DNA from 4 places in the Mesorhizobium sp. BR115XR7A genome. Region 4 is predicted to be linked to each of the others. Evidence: predicted binding sites of a transcription regulator. Region 4 holds the regulator's gene; each other region holds the start of a gene.
The links. Region 4 encodes PhoB, which activates phosphate uptake and scavenging genes when phosphate is short. Its sites were predicted from a motif close to TGTCATNNANCTGTCAT; they were not measured.

Region 1 (4,342 bases), on a different contig from region 4:
AGATCCGCGCTACCGCGGTCGACTGGCTGTCGCGCGTCGAGATCGAGGAAGACCGCATCGACGACGAACCGCGCGCCTTTTCCGGCGGCATGCGTCAGCGGCTTCAGATCGCCCGCAATCTCGTCACCGGGCCAAGGCTGGTGTTCATGGATGAGCCTACAGGTGGCCTCGACGTCTCGGTGCAGGCCCGCCTGCTCGACCTGTTGCGCGGCCTTGTCACCGATCTCGGCCTTGCCGCGATCGTCGTCACCCACGACCTCGCGGTGGCGCGGCTTCTGTCGCAGCGCATGATGGTGATGAAGGATGGCCGCGTCGTCGAAAGCGGCCTCACCGACCGCGTCCTCGACGACCCGCGCGCGCCCTACACGCAATTGCTCGTATCCTCGATTTTGCAGGTGTGATGATGGCGCGTGTCCCGCCGACGATCAACGATTGGAGAACTTTCTGATGCCGACCCCACTCGTTGTTTCCGACGTTGCCAAAAGCTTCACCATGCATCTGCGCGACGGCATCAAACTCCCTGTCGTCGCGGGTGTCTCGTTCTCGATCAAGGCGGGCGAATGCACCGTGCTCGGTGGTCCGTCCGGCGCCGGCAAAAGCTCGATACTGAAGATGCTCTACGGCAACTACGCCGTCGACGAAGGCCAAATCATCGTCAGGCACGAGGACGGACTGATCGATCTCGCCCATGCCAGCCCGCGCACCGTGCTTGCCGTACGCCGGCAAACGATCGGCTATGTCAGCCAGTTCCTGCGCACCGTGCCGCGCGTCTCGGCTCTCGACGTCGTCGCTGAGCCACTGGTTGAACGCGGTGAGGAGCGCGAGGCAGCCCTAGCCAAGGCACGCGCGTTGCTGGCCCAGCTCAACCTGCCGGAAAAACTCTGGATGCTGCCACCGGCAACCTTCTCGGGCGGCGAGCAGCAGCGTGTCAACATCGCGCGAGGCTTCATCACCGAGCACCCCATCCTGCTGCTCGACGAGCCGACCGCATCGCTCGATGCGACGAACCGCGACGTGGTGATCGAACTCATCGCCGCCAAAAAGGCGGCGGGCGTCGCCCTGCTCGGCATCTTCCACGATCACGATGTGCGCGAGGCGGTGGCCGACCGCATCATCGACGTCACCGCCTTCGCTCCGGGAAAAATCGCCGCATGACCAGGAAGCTATCGGAGACGCCGCTGGTCCACCCGACGGCGGAGGTGCACAACTCGACACTCGGCCGCTGGACCGAGATCGCCGACCGCAGCCGGGTTTCGGAAAGCGAGATCGGCGACTATTCCTACATGATGCAGGACTGCGCGGTCTGGTGCGCGACGATCGGCAAATTTGCCAACATCGCCGCCAGCGTGCGCCTCAACGCCACCAACCACCCGACCTGGCGGCCGACGCTGCACCACTTCACCTACCGCGCCTCCGACTATTGGGACGACGCCGAGCATGAGAGCGAATTCTTCGCCGAGCGCCGCGCCAAGCGCGTCATCATCGGCCACGACACCTGGCTCGGCCACGGCTCGACCGTCCTGCCCGGCGTCACCGTCGGCGACGGCGCCGCCGTTGGCGCCGGCGCGGTCGTCTCGAAGGACGTCGCGCCCTACACGATCGTCGCCGGCGTACCGGCAAAACCGATCCGCGAGCGCTTCGACCGCCGCACCGCCGAGCGCTACCAGGCGCTTGCCTGGTGGGATTGGGATCACGCGAGGCTGCGCGCGGCACTGGACGATTTCCGAGAGTTGTCGGCGGAGGCGTTCCTGGAGAAATACGGTTGACGCCATTGATGTTTTTGCCAAAGTATTGTTTGGAAAACTCAGCGGCACAGGGCAGGAATGGGCTTTATCGTCTTAATACTTTTTTGTGTTGGAATGGCCCTGTTGGTACTGGGAATTTTGGCAGTGAAGCGTGAGATTAATCGCTGGGGCCAGTCTGACGTAGTCTCCTCAATCATTATGATAGTGGTAGGGCTGGGGTTATCGGCGACAGGATTAGTACCACTCTATATTTTATGGTTCCTCGCCAACCTTACCGGAAAGCCAGGCTAACAGCCTTCCTGTAAACCGGAGACCGTTTCCATCATATTTTGCGGGCTGGCGATGGTCACCGGGGTCGTGGAACGTCAGTTGGGCGCAGGCGATGGTCGGACGCCGTTTCCGCTGCCATGTTGATGATCTTGGGATTGCGTCTATCCTAAGCGCGCTGGTTCCTACTCATCTGTTCGGCACGATGCTCATACAGGGCACCGTTCACATCCCTGACATGTGACTCGGACAGGAGGCATCTCTCCCAAAGGAGATTTCCATGACCGTCAGACCCTCGCTTACCGGATTTTTCGAAGGTTCCAGTCCGACGCCGCCGGTGCATCTCGGCACCCGCTATGACACGTCAGGCAACTTCCTCTTCGAGCCCGGCAACACGGTGGTCAGCCATCTTGTCGAGGGCTCGCCGTCGGAGGCGGTGGTGTTGGCCGTCCGCGAGAAGATGCTGGCAATGCCTGATGCCGACCGCCTCGCCTTCACGCCCGTTTCCAGCCTGCACATGACCCTTTTCCAGGGCATAATCGAATATCGCCGTCGCCTGCCCTTCTGGCCGCGGGACGTGCCGCTCGACACCAGCATCGACGCCATGACCCGCCTCTATCTGGAGCGCCTGAAGGGGTTCCAGGGCTTCGGCCCTTTCAACATCAAGGTGGCCGAGGTCCTGCCGACCGGCCTCACCGTTGCCGGCGCGACCGACGAGGATGCGCGCATCATGCGTGCATGGCGCGATGCGCTCGCGGTGCCGTTCGGCTGCCGGCATCCCGATCACGACACCTACGTCTTCCACATCACCTTCGCCTATCAGATCCAGCGCTTTGATGATGATAGGGCCGCCGCGTGGCAGGCGCTGTTTGACGGTTGCCTGGCGCTTTTCGCGCGCCAGGCGCCGGTGATCGAGATCAAGGCTCCCGCCTTCTGCGCGTTCCGCGACATGAAGCATTTCGAGGAATTGCTGGTGCTCGGCTGATCGCCCGCAAGGCGCCAGTCGCCGCGCCTGTGGAGCGTAACAAAACTGACATCATCGCGACACGGCAGGTTCATGTGGCTGCGTTAGGCGAATGCCTGACGATCAATATGGACCGGACTGGAGCCAGCCCATGTCAGCAAACTCTGCCACGCTCGAAATCCGCGGCGTCAGCCGACGATTTGGCAAGAACACCGCCGTCAGCGACGTCAACATCTCGATCCCGCAAGGGCAGATGGTCGGCGTCATCGGTCGTTCGGGCGCCGGCAAATCCACTCTTCTTCGCATGATCAACCGTCTTGTCGACCCCAGCCAGGGGTCGATTTTTTTTGACGGCGCCGAGGTCTCCCGGCTGCGCGGCTCGCCGCTGCGGCGCTGGCAGCGCGACTGCGCCATGATCTTCCAGCAGTTCAACCTGGTGCCGCGCCTCGACGTGCTGACCAACGTGCTGCTCGGCAAATTGAACCACCGTTCGACCCTGTCCAATCTTCTGGGCATGTTTTCGCGCGCCGAGTGCGCGGAGGCGGTCGCCGCGCTCGAGCGGCTCGACATCGCCCGCACCGCACTTCAGCCCGCCGGCACGCTGTCGGGCGGCCAGCAGCAGCGCGTCGCCATCGCCCGCGCCATGATGCAGCAGCCCAGGGTGATCCTCGCCGACGAGCCGATCGCCTCGCTCGACCCGCTTAACGCCAAGGTGGTGATGGATTCTCTGCAGGACATCAATCTGCGCGAAGGCATCACCGTTGTCACCAATCTGCATACGCTCGATACCGCCCGCACCTATTGCAACCGCATCATCGGCATGGCCGCCGGCAAGGTCGTCTTCGACGGGCCGCCCGAAGAGCTCGACCGCCAAGCCGTGCGTCTTGTCTATGGCGCCGACAGCAATGGCGGCGAGATATCGGAGGTCATCACCTCCACCAGTGTTGCCTTCAAGCAGAAGATCGCCGCATCCGCCGGACCGCTCGAACCCGCATTCCCGGGATACTGAGCCCAGTAAGGGCCAATAGCGAGCAGCCTGGATCGTCCGTCCGCGTCAAGGGCACTTGTCAAGATCAAGAACGCTGCCGGCGCGGGGCCGGAACTTACAGGAGAGATATCAATGTTCAGGAAGATGGTTTTCGGTGCCGTTTCGGTGCTCGCCATGGCCACCAGCATGGCCCATGCCGCCGACATGAAGGAATTTCGCGTCGGCATTCTCGGCGGTGAAAACGAAACCGACCGGCTGCGCAACTACCAGTGCCTGGCCGATCACCTGAAGGCAGAGTTTGGCTTCGAGAAGGTTTCGCTGTTCCCCGCCGCTGACTATGACGGCGTCATCCAGGGCCTGCTCGGCGGCACGCTCGAC
Region 2 (4,342 bases), on a different contig from region 4:
CTCTTACGTACCTGAATTCAGCGGGCCGGACGGCGTATCCAGCATTACCAGGACGCTTATCGGTGACCAGCTTACGATCGCCGCGGCCGCCAGTCTGCTCGAGTCAGAAGAGGCACCTGATCTTCTCATTACGGAGATCAATGCCACGGACGCCTTCCAGCATGACTTCGGCTATGGGAGCGACGAAGCTCATTTCGCGATCGCTTTCGCGGATTCTCTCGTTGGTCGTTGTTTGGATAGTCTGCGCCGGGCAGGTCGGCGTGATGATTACACGATTGCGATCGTCAGCGATCATGGCCACCGTAACATCAAAACATCAATCTTGCCGGACCTGATCATTCCGGGAAAGGTGTGGCAGTCCGAAGGTGCAACGCTGCACGTTTTGGTTGAAAGCGATATGGACCGCCGAGAGGTAACCAAGAAATTGCTCCAGTATGGCGCAGAGGCCTGGAATAGCGATCATCTACCAATTGAACTCCGCAACAGAATTGCCACTTTCACGGCGCCGCCAGAATGTGATTTCGAAGAGACCCCGGCACACCATCCGGCAGACCAACCGGTCGGCTGTCCGAAATACAAATCTACCCATGGTTTTCGACCTGGCTCTGCTGCGGATGATCGTGTTTGCATTATTTCCGGGCCGGCTGTTCCGAATGAGGTCGCGGAAGGGGCTGAAGCGACGCGCTTAACTCCAACGCTTTCATGCGTCCTTGGACTGCCCGGCGATACATTTTCCGATTGCCCGCTTTTCCGATAATACACAATGAGCAGTTATATCGCTCCAGGAGACGATATTGATTCGAACCGAAAAGAAAATGGTGTTCAATGAAGCGTTGGGAACTGGTTCGGTCCGCTCTACTCAATGATATTGATGCGGGAGCCTTCCAGGATGGCCGCCTGCCTGGCGATTTTGTCTTGGCAGACCGATTTGGCGTCAATCGGCATACCGTGCGCAATGCCATCAAGGTTTTGGAATCTGAAGGCGCCTTGCGAGTTCAGCATGGTGTCGGAACCTTTGTTGCTGATGATTTCGTTTCACACAAACTGAACAGCGATCCCAGGTTCACTTATAAGCTCCTTGGTCAGAACAAGTCCGTGAAGCGGGAGATACTGTCGATCAACGAAACTTCTGTCGAACCTGATATTGCAAGTCATTTGAACATCGCTCCCTCAGCACTGGTTACCGAGGTCAGGTCGACCTCATTCATCAATGATTGGCCTTTGGCGACCGGAACGAGCTACTATCCGGCAGCGCGCGTTCCTGGCCTCGCCACCGCATTCGAGGGAATGAACTCTCCCACTGCCGCCTTGAAGCGCTGCGGCATCGCGGAATATAAGCGGAAATGGACACGGATCACGGCCCGAAGACCTAGCCCGCAAGAAGCGCAGCTCCTGCGAATATCTTCGTCCAGCCCGGTACTTTTTGAGACCAATGTCGACGTAACGCCGGATGGCTTACCGATCAAATACGCTTTCAGCGTCATACGAAGCGACCGGTACGAATATCTTATTGAAACGAACGAATAAGCGCGAAGAGTCGCGTGTGAACACGGCGGCTTATTCGCGAGACCACCTCTGGCGGATCAGGCGGCCGCTCTGCCAGTCGGGATCGCAATAATACTTGATGGGCCGATGCCCTGTCATCAAATCGTTGCAAAAAGGAACTATGTCTATCCGGAGATACCTAGACATCTAGGCATCAATGTCCAACACCCTGATGAGCCCGGACCTGAGCCGGGCGTTTAATCGAAGCGGCGAACACCGGTGCGGATTGAAGTTGAAAAGCGGCAGCGATGGATGGCGGTTCTCGCGCGAGCCCGATGCGATGAACTTGAGCGGGCCTGGGACAACCTGGCCATCCAGCCGCAATTTGATTGGCTTCGCCGACCGGAAACCGGCCTCGTGCTTGTGCGTGGACGCGCCGGGGGTACCGGCGCCCTATTCAACCTTGGTGAGGTCACGATGACCCGATGTGCCGTTAGGTTGGCCGATGGCATGACGGGCTTCGCCTTCGTCCTCGGGCGCGACCAGCGTCATGCACAACTGGCGGCAGTTTTCGATGCGCTGTTGCAAGGAACAGATGACAGTGCGAGCGGCGTACTTCGGTTCGTTACCGAATTTGGAATCGCGCAATCCGCCCGCCGTGAGATCAAGAGCCGCAAAGCGGCTTCGACTAAGGTCCACTTTTTCGCAATGGCTCGAGGCATCAGTCCGGAATGATCAGCGTTTTGGATACTGCCGGGCTTGAGCCCGGATTCGCAAATCCTGTCTTCGATAGCCAGGACACATTCCGCCGCGTGTTAGATGCGTATGCATATGTCGGCAGGCCGCAAACGCTGGTCTCTGCCACTGCGGCAGTCGGTCCCCTTGATCCGGCGACCGCCGCCGTCTGCCTCACGCTTGCGGATTGCGAAACACCGGTCTGGCTCGATTCCCGGTCGAATCTACCTTCGGTTCGCAAGTACCTTGGGTTTCACTGCGGGGTGCCGTTTGTGGACAGCGTTGAAAGATCGACATTTGCCATTGTGGCCAATCCGATGACGATGCCGCGCCTGGCCGAGTTCAATCCCGGAACAGAATTGGAGCCTCAGGTCTCGACGACGATTGTTGTCCAGGTGCCATCTTTAAACGGCGGTCCGCCTGTTCGGTGGCGTGGACCGGGCATCCAGCGCGAAGTTTCGGTGGACGTTGATGGGCTTGCATCTTGGTTTTGGGAGGACTGGGAGCTCAATCATGAGCTTTATCCGAGTGGAGTCGATGTTCTCTTTACCTCCGGAAATGCAATTATCGCTCTTCCTCGCAGCATATCCGGGGAGATCTAGATGGCTTATGTTGCCGTAAAAGGTGGGGAGGAGGCTATCCTCAACTCACATGGTTTGGTTGCGGAGGATCGGCGGGGAGACCCAGCAGTTCCCGAACTTACGGTCCGGCAGATTGCCGAGCAGTTCGGTCTCGCTGTCGACCGAGTGATGTGTGAGGGCTCTGTCTACGATAGAGAGCTTGCGGCATTGGCATTGAAACAAGCCCAAGGCGACGCCGTTGAGGCGATCTTCCTTCTCCGGGCGTTTCGCACGACTCTACCGCGCTTGGCAGTGTCAAACGCGCTCGATACAGCCCGGATGGCCATTCAGCGACGCGTCTCAGCAACCTTCAAGGACATTCCCGGAGGGCAGATTCTCGGTTCGACCTATGAGTACACACATAGGCTGCTTGATTTTGATCATCTCGATATTGTTGATTGCGATATGCCGAAAGCGAAGGTCGCGGATGATCCGCTGGATCCAACTTTTCCGCGTGCCTTCGACAGCATTTCCGACGAAGACCTGATTGAAGCCGAGTTGCCGGAACCCGACCAGTCACCGGTTTTCGATCTCACCCGAGATCCTCTTGCCATGCCCGCCGGTCGCGATCAGCGCTTGCAAAATCTGGCCCGTGGCGATGAGGGATTTGTCGTGGGTTTGGCGTATTCAGCGCTGCGTGGCTATGGCGCTGCCCATCCCTACGTAGGGGAAACAAGGGTTGGGGATGTCACGATAGAAATCCTACCCGAGGAATTGGGCTTTTCTGTTTCTATTGGCGACATCATCGTCACGGAATGCCAGATGCTGGATTTCTTTGGGGGCTCGGAAGACGAGCCTGCGCGCTTCACCCGCGGATATGGTCTCTCATTTGGAAAGAGTGAGCGCAAGGCGATGGCAATGGCAATCGTTGACCGATCGTTGCGCTGTCGCGAATACGGCGAGGAAGCAAAATACCCTGTTCAGGATGAAGAGTTCGTTCTGTCCCATACCGACAATCTCGAGGCGGCCGGTTTCGTCTCGCATCTCACTTTGCCTCACTATGTCGATTTCCAGGGCGACCTGCAATTCATAAGACAGTTGCGGGAGGAGCATAACCGCCGCCGTTCAAGCAAGGAGGCCGCGGAATGACGGGACCTCATGACAACGCAGCCGGCCGCAGCTTCCGCCAACCCTACAATTTTGCGTATCTGGACGAACAGTCCAAAAGGATGATCCGGCGATGCATTTTGAAGTCCATGGCCGTTCCAGGCCTTCAGGTTCCGTTTGGCAGCCGCGAAATGCCGCTGGCGTACGGGTGGGGGACCGGCGGCATTCAAGTCACAGCCAGTGTCATTGGACCAAACGACACGCTGAAGGTGATTGACCAGGGCGCGGACGACGCAACGAATGCCGTCTCCATCCGGCGTTTTTTCAAGCGTGTGGCCGGCATCGCTACGACCGAAATAACAGAGGCTGCCACAATCATTCAGACGCGTCATCGGGTGCCCGAAACGCCTCTCAAGGAGGGACAAATTATCGTCTACCAAGTGCCGTCGCCCGAA
Region 3 (4,342 bases), on a different contig from region 4:
TCGACGAAGAGGCCGCGAAGAAGAGCGTGCTCGGCGGCCTCTGCGCCTCCGGCTGGCATACCGCCGCCACCTGGATGAAGCTGAACCTGGAGAGCCGCCTGGACGCCGAAGGCTGGGACGGCCCGGTGCCCGAATTCGGCCCCTCGCCCGGATTCAAGAACCTGAAGTGGCTGAAGCCCGTCTTTGCCGGGCAAACCATCACCTTCACGCGCACGGCGCTGTCCCACCGCCCCATCGCGTCCCGCCCCGGCTGGCGGTTGCTGGCGCTGCTCTGCGAGGCCACTGATTCGACCGGCGGCAAGGTGCTGGAGTTCGAAAGCGCGGTGCTGGTGAAGGTGGAGTAGCACAGGCCCTTCTTCCTTCTCCCACAAGGGGTGAAGGGAAAATGCTCAATGGCCCTCGAACCCGATCAGCGTTCGCACCGGCACGCCGAGCGCTTCGAGCTTGGCGCGCCCGCCCAAATCCGGCAGGTCGATGACGAAACAGGCGGCGAGAATGTCGGCGCCGATCTGGCGCAGCAGCTTGACCGCCGCTTCCGCCGTGCCGCCGGTTGCGATCAGATCGTCAACCAGGATCACCTTCTCGCCGGGCGCGACGCCGTCCTTGTGCATCTCCATCTCATCCAGCCCGTATTCCAGGCTATAAGCGACGCGCACGGTCTCATAAGGCAGCTTGCCCTTCTTGCGGATCGGGACGAAACCGGCCGAGAGCTGGTGGGCGACGGCGCCGCCCAGGATGAAGCCGCGCGCTTCGATGCCGGCGATCTTGTCGATCTTCTGCCCGGCATAGGGATGCACCAGCTCGTCGATGGCGCGGCGGAAGGCGCGCGCATTGCCGAGCAGCGTGGTGATGTCGCGAAACAGGATGCCGGGCTTGGGATAGTCCGGGATGGTACGGATCGAGGCCAGCAGCGTGTCTTCGAGAGAAGGTTTCATGAAGCGGCTCCGAATGATCCGGCTGACAAAGTGAAACGGCGCGGGGCCGATCGTAACCCGGCGCGACCGACAACGGCTAGCGCGATGTGGCGACCGAGACAAGCGCATCCGGCAAAGGAATTGACTACGGGCTGGGAGCAACCATCAGGCGATTTTCCTCCTGTTGGGCGCAGCCACGAAAAAGGGGCGCCCGAAGGCGCCCCGCTCGAACGGATGGCTATCGGCCAAATCCTACATGCCGAGATCGGAACGAAGCTCCGCCCTGGCCACGTCGTACTCGGCCTTGAAGTCATCCCGGTTGAGCAGGACGGCGGCGATGACGCTGCCGGAAATCTTGCCCATCTCGACGTCGGACGGATAGTGGATGCCGCCGACGATGCGGTTGTGGGCGAACTCGGCCGCGCGCGCCATGATCTCAGCACGCCTTTCCGGAACCATGTCGGACAGGATGATGCCCATGATCGTGCCGACGGTCGCATGGCCGGACGGCCAGGAACCGGAGCTCGACAGCTTGACCACCGGCTTGACGAGATCGCTGAGCTGGTGCGGACGCGGGCGCTTCCAGACATCCTTGGCCGGATCGACGACGGCGCCTTCGGTCTCCACCACGCGATCGAAGAAGGCGCTGAATTTCGGCAGCTTGTCCTTGTTGAAATTCGGCCCCATGACATCGGCGAAACGCCAGACGTTTTCCTCGGCGTCGGCGATGGCGCGGGCTTCCATCTCGGGTGTGCGCGTGACCTGCATGGTCAGCACTTCGCCAAGCTCGGCCTTGGTCTCAGCCGAATCATTGGCCGGCGGCGGCGGCAGGATCATCGTCAGGTCGACATCCTTGTTGGTGATGAATGGTTTTGCGTCTTCGGCGCGGGCCGCGGAACCTACGACGAGCAGCAGCAGGCCTGCCGCAAGCGATGCGTATCTTTTCATGGGCGTGATCCTTTGATGAGAGCGCCGCAGGATCGCGATGTGTGGTGACGGCCATGTGACACCGCCGAGACGTGGAGGCGCAATCCACTCAAAAAGCAGAAAGGGCACCTCGCGGCGCCCCATGTTGTACACTGAACGGCCCAGGGCCTTTGAGATTCAGGTCAGGCCGAATCGAAAACGATGGTTTCCGAGAACCGGAGCGGAGCGTACTTGAAGTACGTGAGCACCGGAAGCGCAGGAAGCCATCGTTTGCAGACCGGCCTCACCTGAAGATCAACAGGCCTAGTGCGCGACGGCTTCCCACACCTTGCGCTTGGTCAGGTAGACCAGGGCGCCGAACAGAAGCAGGAACACCAGCACGCGGAAGCCCATCTTCTTGCGGTCTTCCATGTGCGGCTCGGCAGCCCATGTCAGGAAGGCAGCCACGTCGCGGGAATACTGGTCGATGGTCTGCGGCGAACCGTCGTCATAGGTGACCTGGCCGTCGGAGAGCGGCTTGGGCATCTTCAGCGACACGCCGGACATGAAGTACGGGTTGTAGTGCGTGCCTTCGGGGATGACCATGCCGGCGGGCGGCGTCTGGTCGTAGCCGGTCAAGAGCGAATGGATGTAGTCGGGACCACCGGCATCATACTGGGTGAAGATATCGAAGACGAACTGCGGGAAGCCGCGCTCGACGCCGCGCGCCTTGGCCAGCAACGACATATCCGGCGGCGCCGCACCGCCATTGGAGGCAGCGGCGGCTTCCTCATTGGCGAACGGGGCCGGGAAATGGTCGGACGGCTTGCCGGGACGGTCGAACATGTCGCCGGCATCGTTGGGGCCGTCATGGATGGTGTATTCGGCTGACAGCGTCTTGATCTGCGCGTCGCTGTAACCGAGGTCCGAAAGCGTGCGGAACGCCACCAGGTTCATCGAATGGCAGGCCGAGCAGACTTCCTTGTAGACCTTCAGCCCGCGCTGCAACTGCGCCTTGTCATAGGTGCCGAACGGGCCGGTGAAGCTCCAGCTCATTTCCTTCGGCTCGTTGATCGGGAAATGCGTCGGTGCCGCCGCGTTGTGCGCCTCTTCGGCCGCGAACGCCCAAGTGCCTGCAACTCCGGTGCCGGCGGCCACGAGGCCGACCAGCGCAAGCGAGGTGAGAACCTTTTTCATGCCAAATCCCCTTAGATTCTCTACCGCTCAGCCCTTGGTCTCAGGTGCTGCCGTGGCGCCCGCCGGATGCCCGCTGCCACCCTTGTTCTTTTCGAGCACCGCCTCGGTGATCGAGTTCGGCAGCCTGCGGGGTGTCTCGATCAAGCCGAGCACCGGCAGCGCGATCAGGAAGAAGGCGAAGTAGAACAGCGTCGCCATCTGCGCCATGAACACATAGCTGCCTTCCGCCGGCTGCGAGCCCAGCCAGCCCAGCAGGATGGCATCGGCCACGAACAGCCAGAAAAACAGCTTGTACCAGGGCCGGTAGACCGCCGAGCGCACCTTGGAGGTGTCGAGCCACGGCACCAGGAACAGCATGACGATGGCGCCGAACATGCACAGCACGCCGCCGAGCTTGGAATTGATCGGCCCGATGTTGAAGGTGATGGCGCGCAGGATTGCGTAGAACGGCAGGAAGTACCATTCCGGGACGATATGGGCCGGCGTCTTAAGCGGGTTGGCGACCGTGTAGTTGTCCGGATGGCCGAGATAGTTCGGCAGGTAGAAGACGAAGTAGGCGAAGACGAACAGGAACACGATCATGCCGAACGCGTCCTTGATGGTCGCGTAGGGCGTGAAGGCCACGGTATCTGTCTTCGACTTGACCTCGATGCCGGTCGGGTTCGACTGGCCGACGACATGCAGCGCCCAGACATGCAGCACGACGACGCCGGCAATCATGAACGGCAGCAGGTAATGCAGCGCGAAGAAGCGGTTCAGCGTCGGATTGTCGACGGCGAAGCCGCCGAGCAGGAGCTGCTGGATCCAGTCGCCAACCAGAGGAATGGCGCTGAAGAAGCCGGTGATGACAGTGGCGCCCCAGAAGCTCATCTGCCCCCATGGCAGCACATAGCCCATGAAACCGGTCGCCATCATCAGGAGGTAGATGATGCAGCCGAGGATCCACAGCAGCTCGCGCGGCGCCTTGTAGGAGCCGTAATAGAGGCCGCGGAAGATATGCAAATAGACGGCGATGAAGAAGAACGAGGCGCCGTTGGCGTGCATGTAGCGCAGCAGCCATCCGGAATTCACGTCGCGCATGATCTTTTCGACCGAACCGAAGGCGAGATTGGTGTCGGCCGTATAGTGCATGGCCAGCACGATGCCGGTCAGGATCTGCGCCACCAGCATGATCGCCAGGATGCCGCCGAAGGTCCACATATAGTTCAGGTTGCGCGGCACCGGATAGGCGATGAAGCTGTCATAGACCATCCTGGGCAGCGGCATGCGGGCGTCGAACCAGCGTTCGATACCGGTCTTCGGCGTGTAGGTCGAGTGTCCCTCGC
Region 4 (4,342 bases):
TCCTGCTGTCGGCGCCCTCAATCATCATCGGCCTGTTCGTCTACGAATTGATGGTACGGCCGATGGGGCATTTCTCGGCCATCGCCGGTGCCGTGGCACTGGCCATCCTGGTCATTCCCGTCGTGGTGCGTACCACCGAGGACATGCTCAACCTTGTGCCGAACGCTTTGCGCGAGGCCGGCACGGCGATTGGCGCGCCGCGCTGGGTGGTGATCCGTTCGGTGGCCTACCGCGCGGCGATGTCCGGCATCGTCACCGGCATATTGTTGGCCATTGCCCGCATTTCCGGCGAGACGGCGCCGCTACTCTTCACAGCGCTCAACAACCAGTTCTGGTCGAGCAATCTCAATGCGCCGATGGCCAGCCTGCCGGTGACCATCTTCCAGTTCGCTCTCAGCCCTTACGAGGAGTGGCAGCAACTGGCGTGGACCGGCGCACTCATAATCACATTGACGGTTCTCGCGCTCAGCATCTTTGCGCGCAGCCTGACCGGACGCAGAGAGGACAAATGAGCCAGATGTTGTCTCCAGACATGACGATTGCGACAGAGGCAGCCGCCAAGGCGAAGATCGAGGTCAAGAACCTCAATTTCTACTACGGCCAGTCGAAGGCGCTGAAAGACATCACCTTGTCGCTGCCCGAGCGCAGCGTGACGGCCTTCATCGGACCGTCGGGTTGCGGAAAGTCGACGCTGCTGCGCGTCTTCAACCGCATCTACGAGCTCTACCCCAAGCAGACCGCCGAGGGTCAGGTGCTGCTCGACGGCCAGAACGTTCTCGACCGCTCGCAGGACCTCAACCTGTTGCGCACCAAGATCGGCATGGTGTTCCAGAAGCCGACGCCGTTCCCGATGTCGATCTATGAGAATATCGCCTTCGGCGTCAGGCTCTATGAGAAGATCGGCAAGGCCGAGATGGACGGCCGTGTCGAGCAGGCGTTGAAACGCGCCGCGCTGTGGAACGAGGTCAAGGACAAGCTCAACGCCAGCGGCCTCAGCCTGTCGGGCGGCCAGCAGCAGCGGCTTTGCATCGCCCGCACCGTGGCGGTCAAGCCGGAGGTCATCCTGCTCGACGAACCGGCCTCGGCGCTCGACCCATTGTCGACCGCCAAGATCGAGGAATTGATCGACGAGTTGCAGGCCGACTACACGATCGTCATCGTCACCCACAACATGCAGCAGGCCGCGCGCGTGTCGAAGCAGACGGCTTTCATGTATCTGGGCGAGCTGGTCGAATTCGACAAGACCGAGAAAATCTTCACGTCGCCTCGCGAGAAGCGCACGCAGGACTATATCACCGGCCGCTTCGGCTGATCTCACGCATACGAGGACCAGGATCATGGCCGAACACACAGTCGCAGCCTTCGACGAGGATCTCGGACAGATCAGCAGGCTGATCAGCGACATGGGCGATCTCGCCGGCACGATGGTCGGCGGCGCCACCAAGGCGCTGCTGAATTCCGACAACGCGCTGGCACAGCGCGTCGTCTCCGACGACGCCATCATGGACGCACGCCAGCGCGAACTCGATGATCGCGCCATCACCCTGATCGCCAAGCGCCAACCGATGGCCGACGATCTGCGTCATGTCGTCGGCTCGATCCGCATGGCGGGCGATCTCGAACGCATCGGCGACCTTGCCAAGAACATTGCCAAGCGCGTCGGCTCCGTCGGCCTCACCGCCACGCCGCGCGACCTGTCGCATTCCATCGACTCCATGGCGCAGCTGGTGCTGATCCAGGTGCAGGGCGTGGTCGAGGAATATGCGGCCGGCGATGCCGCCGCCCTCGCCAAGCTCAGGAATGACGACGAACGCATCGACGTCAAATACACCTCGGTGTTCCGCGAACTCCTGACCTACATGATGGAGGATCCCCGCAACATCACGGCTTGCACGCATCTTTTGTTCTGCGCCAAGAATCTCGAACGCATCGGCGACCATGTGACCAACATCGCCGAGAATGCGTATTATGTGCTGACCGGCACGCAACTGCCCGCCAACCGTCCGAAGCAGGACGAGACGGCGATGTCGGTGCCGGCGGCTTGACGGCAGGGATGATCGACCGATGATCGCGCCACGCATCATGGTGGTGGAGGACGAGGAGCCGCTGGGCGTGCTCCTCCGCTACAACCTGGAGTCCGAGGGTTACCAGGTCGAGGTGGTGACACGCGGCGACGAAGCCGAGATACGCCTCCAGGAAAACGTGCCCGACCTCCTGGTGCTCGACTGGATGGTGCCGGCGGTTTCCGGCATCGAACTCTGTCGGCGCCTGCGCATGCGGCCCGAGACGGAGCGACTGCCGATCATCATGCTGACGGCGCGTGGCGAGGAGAGCGATCGCGTGCGCGGCCTCTCGACCGGCGCCGACGACTATCTGGTCAAGCCGTTCTCGACGCCGGAATTCATGGCCCGGGTCAAGGCGCTGCTGCGCCGCGCCAAGCCGGAAGTGCTGTCCAGCGTGCTCAAGGTCGGCGACATCGTGCTCGACCGCGAATCGCACCGGGTCTATCGCAAGAAGAGCGAGATCCGGCTCGGACCGACCGAGTTCCGGCTGCTCGAATTCATGATGCGCCATCCTGGCCGCGTGTTCTCGCGCAGCCAGTTGCTCGACAATGTCTGGGGCGAGACGATCTACATCGACGAGCGCACCGTGGATGTGCATGTCGGGCGCCTTCGCAAGGCGGTCAACAATGGCCGCATGCCCGATGTGATACGCACCATCCGTGGCGCAGGCTACGCAATTCGCGAGGATTGAGATCAGGCCACGTTCTTGCCGGATCTCACCTGCACGCCCGGCGCGAAAATCTCCTGGTCGACGAAGGTGAGCGCGCGCATGGCGCAGCCCTCGCGGATCAGCGGCAATTCGTTCGGCTCTGTATCGAAGGAAATCGATTTCGAATGCTGGCCGCCGGCGGTCTGGGCGATGGCCTCACGCAAGGCCGGCTCGATCAGATCGAAGGCGGCGGCGCTGACGCCGACCATCGCAACCGGCGCCGGATCGATCAGCGCGAACAAGCTGCCAAGCCCATAGCCTAGCGCCTCGCCGGCCTTGCGATAGGCCTCGCGCTCCGGTCCGTCTCTTTCGCGCGCCGTGGCCGCCAATGCGCGCATGTCGGCGTCGCTGACGTCGACCGGTTTGGCGTCCTCACCCATCTGTCCTGCATTACGCCAGATGGCATAGTTGCCGGCATAGGCCTCGACGCAGCCGCGCCGCCCGCAGCGGCAGAGCGCGCCGCCGGGGCGATGGATCATGTGGCCGAACTCGCCGCCCGAGGAATGGGTGCCGGTGAACAGCTCGCCCTTCAGCACTAGGCCCATGCCGATGCCGTGCGAGAGCAGGATGGCGATGAAGTCGTCGCGGTAGCGCTCGGGGTCGCGCCAGCGCAGCGCCACAGCCATCATGTTGCAGTCGTTCTCCATGGTGGCGGGGATGCCGAATTCGGCTTCGAGTATATCGGCGAAGGCAATGTCCGTCTGCGGCGTGATCGGCGACCACAGCATGGCGCGCGCCTCGGTGTCGGTGATGCCCTGGATCGCCAGCGCGATGCGGGCAATGCTGGCGACATCGAGGTCGGGATCCTCGAGGCGGCGCCGGACGATGGCCACGCATTCGCCGATCAGCGCCTCGCGCGACATGGTCAGCGTGTCCAGCCGGCGCTGCTCCTCCGATATCACCTGGCCGGCGTAGTCGATGACGGCGACGGAGAGGAAATTCAGCGACAGCACCACGGTCATGACCGCCGCGGCCTCGGGGTTGAGACAAAGGCCCACCTGCGGCCGGCCGCGTTTCAGTGAGCCGGCCTCGTTCGGCTTGCCTTCGCTCAGGATACCTTCGCCGATCAGATCGGCTGATATCGCCGATATGGTCGAGTGGCTCAGGGCGGTGGTGGCGGCGATCTCAGTGCGCGAGGGCTGGCCACCCCGGCGCACGGCTCCAATCACCATTGCACGGTTGCGCCGGCGCAGATCGTCGTGGCGGATTCCGACCGACATCATTCCCTCCCCGTCGCCGTGGTTCTTGACGCCCCCTCGAACACCTCCGGCAACGGGTCGAATACTGGCAGAAGCGGCTGGGGCTGTCATTTATTTATTGCGGGGCTCGAAAAAAGGCTTCTGGCACCTCAAAATGCGTCAGAATCAATGTTGACAGTGCTCAGGCGATGGACCAGTGTTTTTTCGAGGCTCGAAAAAATAGGGCCTTTGTGCCGGCCTTAGGGCCAGTTTGGTCGCGCCACACGCGGGCGCAGGGAGGATATCATGAAGAGATTCACAGTCGCCATTCTGGCGGGTGTCGCCATGTCGCTGACGCTGGCGTCGGTCGCGCAGGCAAAGGACAAGGTCAT

Region 1: the regulator PhoB is predicted to act here: its motif matches at 3,033-3,049, upstream of phnC (phosphonate ABC transporter ATP-binding protein).
Region 2: the regulator PhoB is predicted to act here: its motif matches at 1,639-1,655, upstream of phnG (phosphonate C-P lyase system protein PhnG).
Region 3: the regulator PhoB is predicted to act here: its motif matches at 1,907-1,923, upstream of LB557_RS26760 (acid phosphatase).

What each region holds. Positions count from the first base shown of each region.
Region 1 covers NZ_JAIUHW010000009.1:39,769-44,110, reverse strand. Annotated here, with positions in the region: gene phnK (phosphonate C-P lyase system protein PhnK) at 1-401, shown strand, start outside; gene phnL (phosphonate C-P lyase system protein PhnL) at 448-1,155, shown strand; gene LB557_RS19570 (DapH/DapD/GlmU-related protein) at 1,152-1,766, shown strand; gene LB557_RS19565 (DUF1868 domain-containing protein) at 2,293-2,997, shown strand; gene phnC (phosphonate ABC transporter ATP-binding protein) at 3,128-3,985, shown strand; gene phnD (phosphonate ABC transporter substrate-binding protein) at 4,097-4,342, shown strand, end outside.
Region 2 covers NZ_JAIUHW010000014.1:85,879-90,220, reverse strand. Annotated here, with positions in the region: gene LB557_RS25990 (alkaline phosphatase family protein) at 1-757, shown strand, start outside; gene phnF (phosphonate metabolism transcriptional regulator PhnF) at 826-1,527, shown strand; gene phnG (phosphonate C-P lyase system protein PhnG) at 1,765-2,220, shown strand; gene phnH (phosphonate C-P lyase system protein PhnH) at 2,217-2,822, shown strand; gene LB557_RS25970 (carbon-phosphorus lyase complex subunit PhnI) at 2,823-3,929, shown strand; gene LB557_RS25965 (alpha-D-ribose 1-methylphosphonate 5-phosphate C-P-lyase PhnJ) at 3,926-4,342, shown strand, end outside.
Region 3 covers NZ_JAIUHW010000015.1:63,811-68,152, reverse strand. Annotated here, with positions in the region: gene LB557_RS26770 (MaoC family dehydratase) at 1-344, shown strand, start outside; gene LB557_RS26765 (adenine phosphoribosyltransferase) at 390-935, opposite strand; gene LB557_RS26760 (acid phosphatase) at 1,167-1,862, opposite strand; gene LB557_RS26755 (cytochrome c1) at 2,145-3,017, opposite strand; gene LB557_RS26750 (cytochrome b) at 3,045-4,342, opposite strand, start outside.
Region 4 covers NZ_JAIUHW010000005.1:237,424-241,765, reverse strand. Annotated here, with positions in the region: gene pstA (phosphate ABC transporter permease PstA) at 1-512, shown strand, start outside; gene pstB (phosphate ABC transporter ATP-binding protein PstB) at 509-1,312, shown strand; gene phoU (phosphate signaling complex protein PhoU) at 1,338-2,045, shown strand; gene phoB (phosphate regulon transcriptional regulator PhoB) at 2,065-2,754, shown strand; gene LB557_RS12880 (ROK family protein) at 2,757-3,992, opposite strand; gene xylF (D-xylose ABC transporter substrate-binding protein) at 4,257-4,342, shown strand, end outside.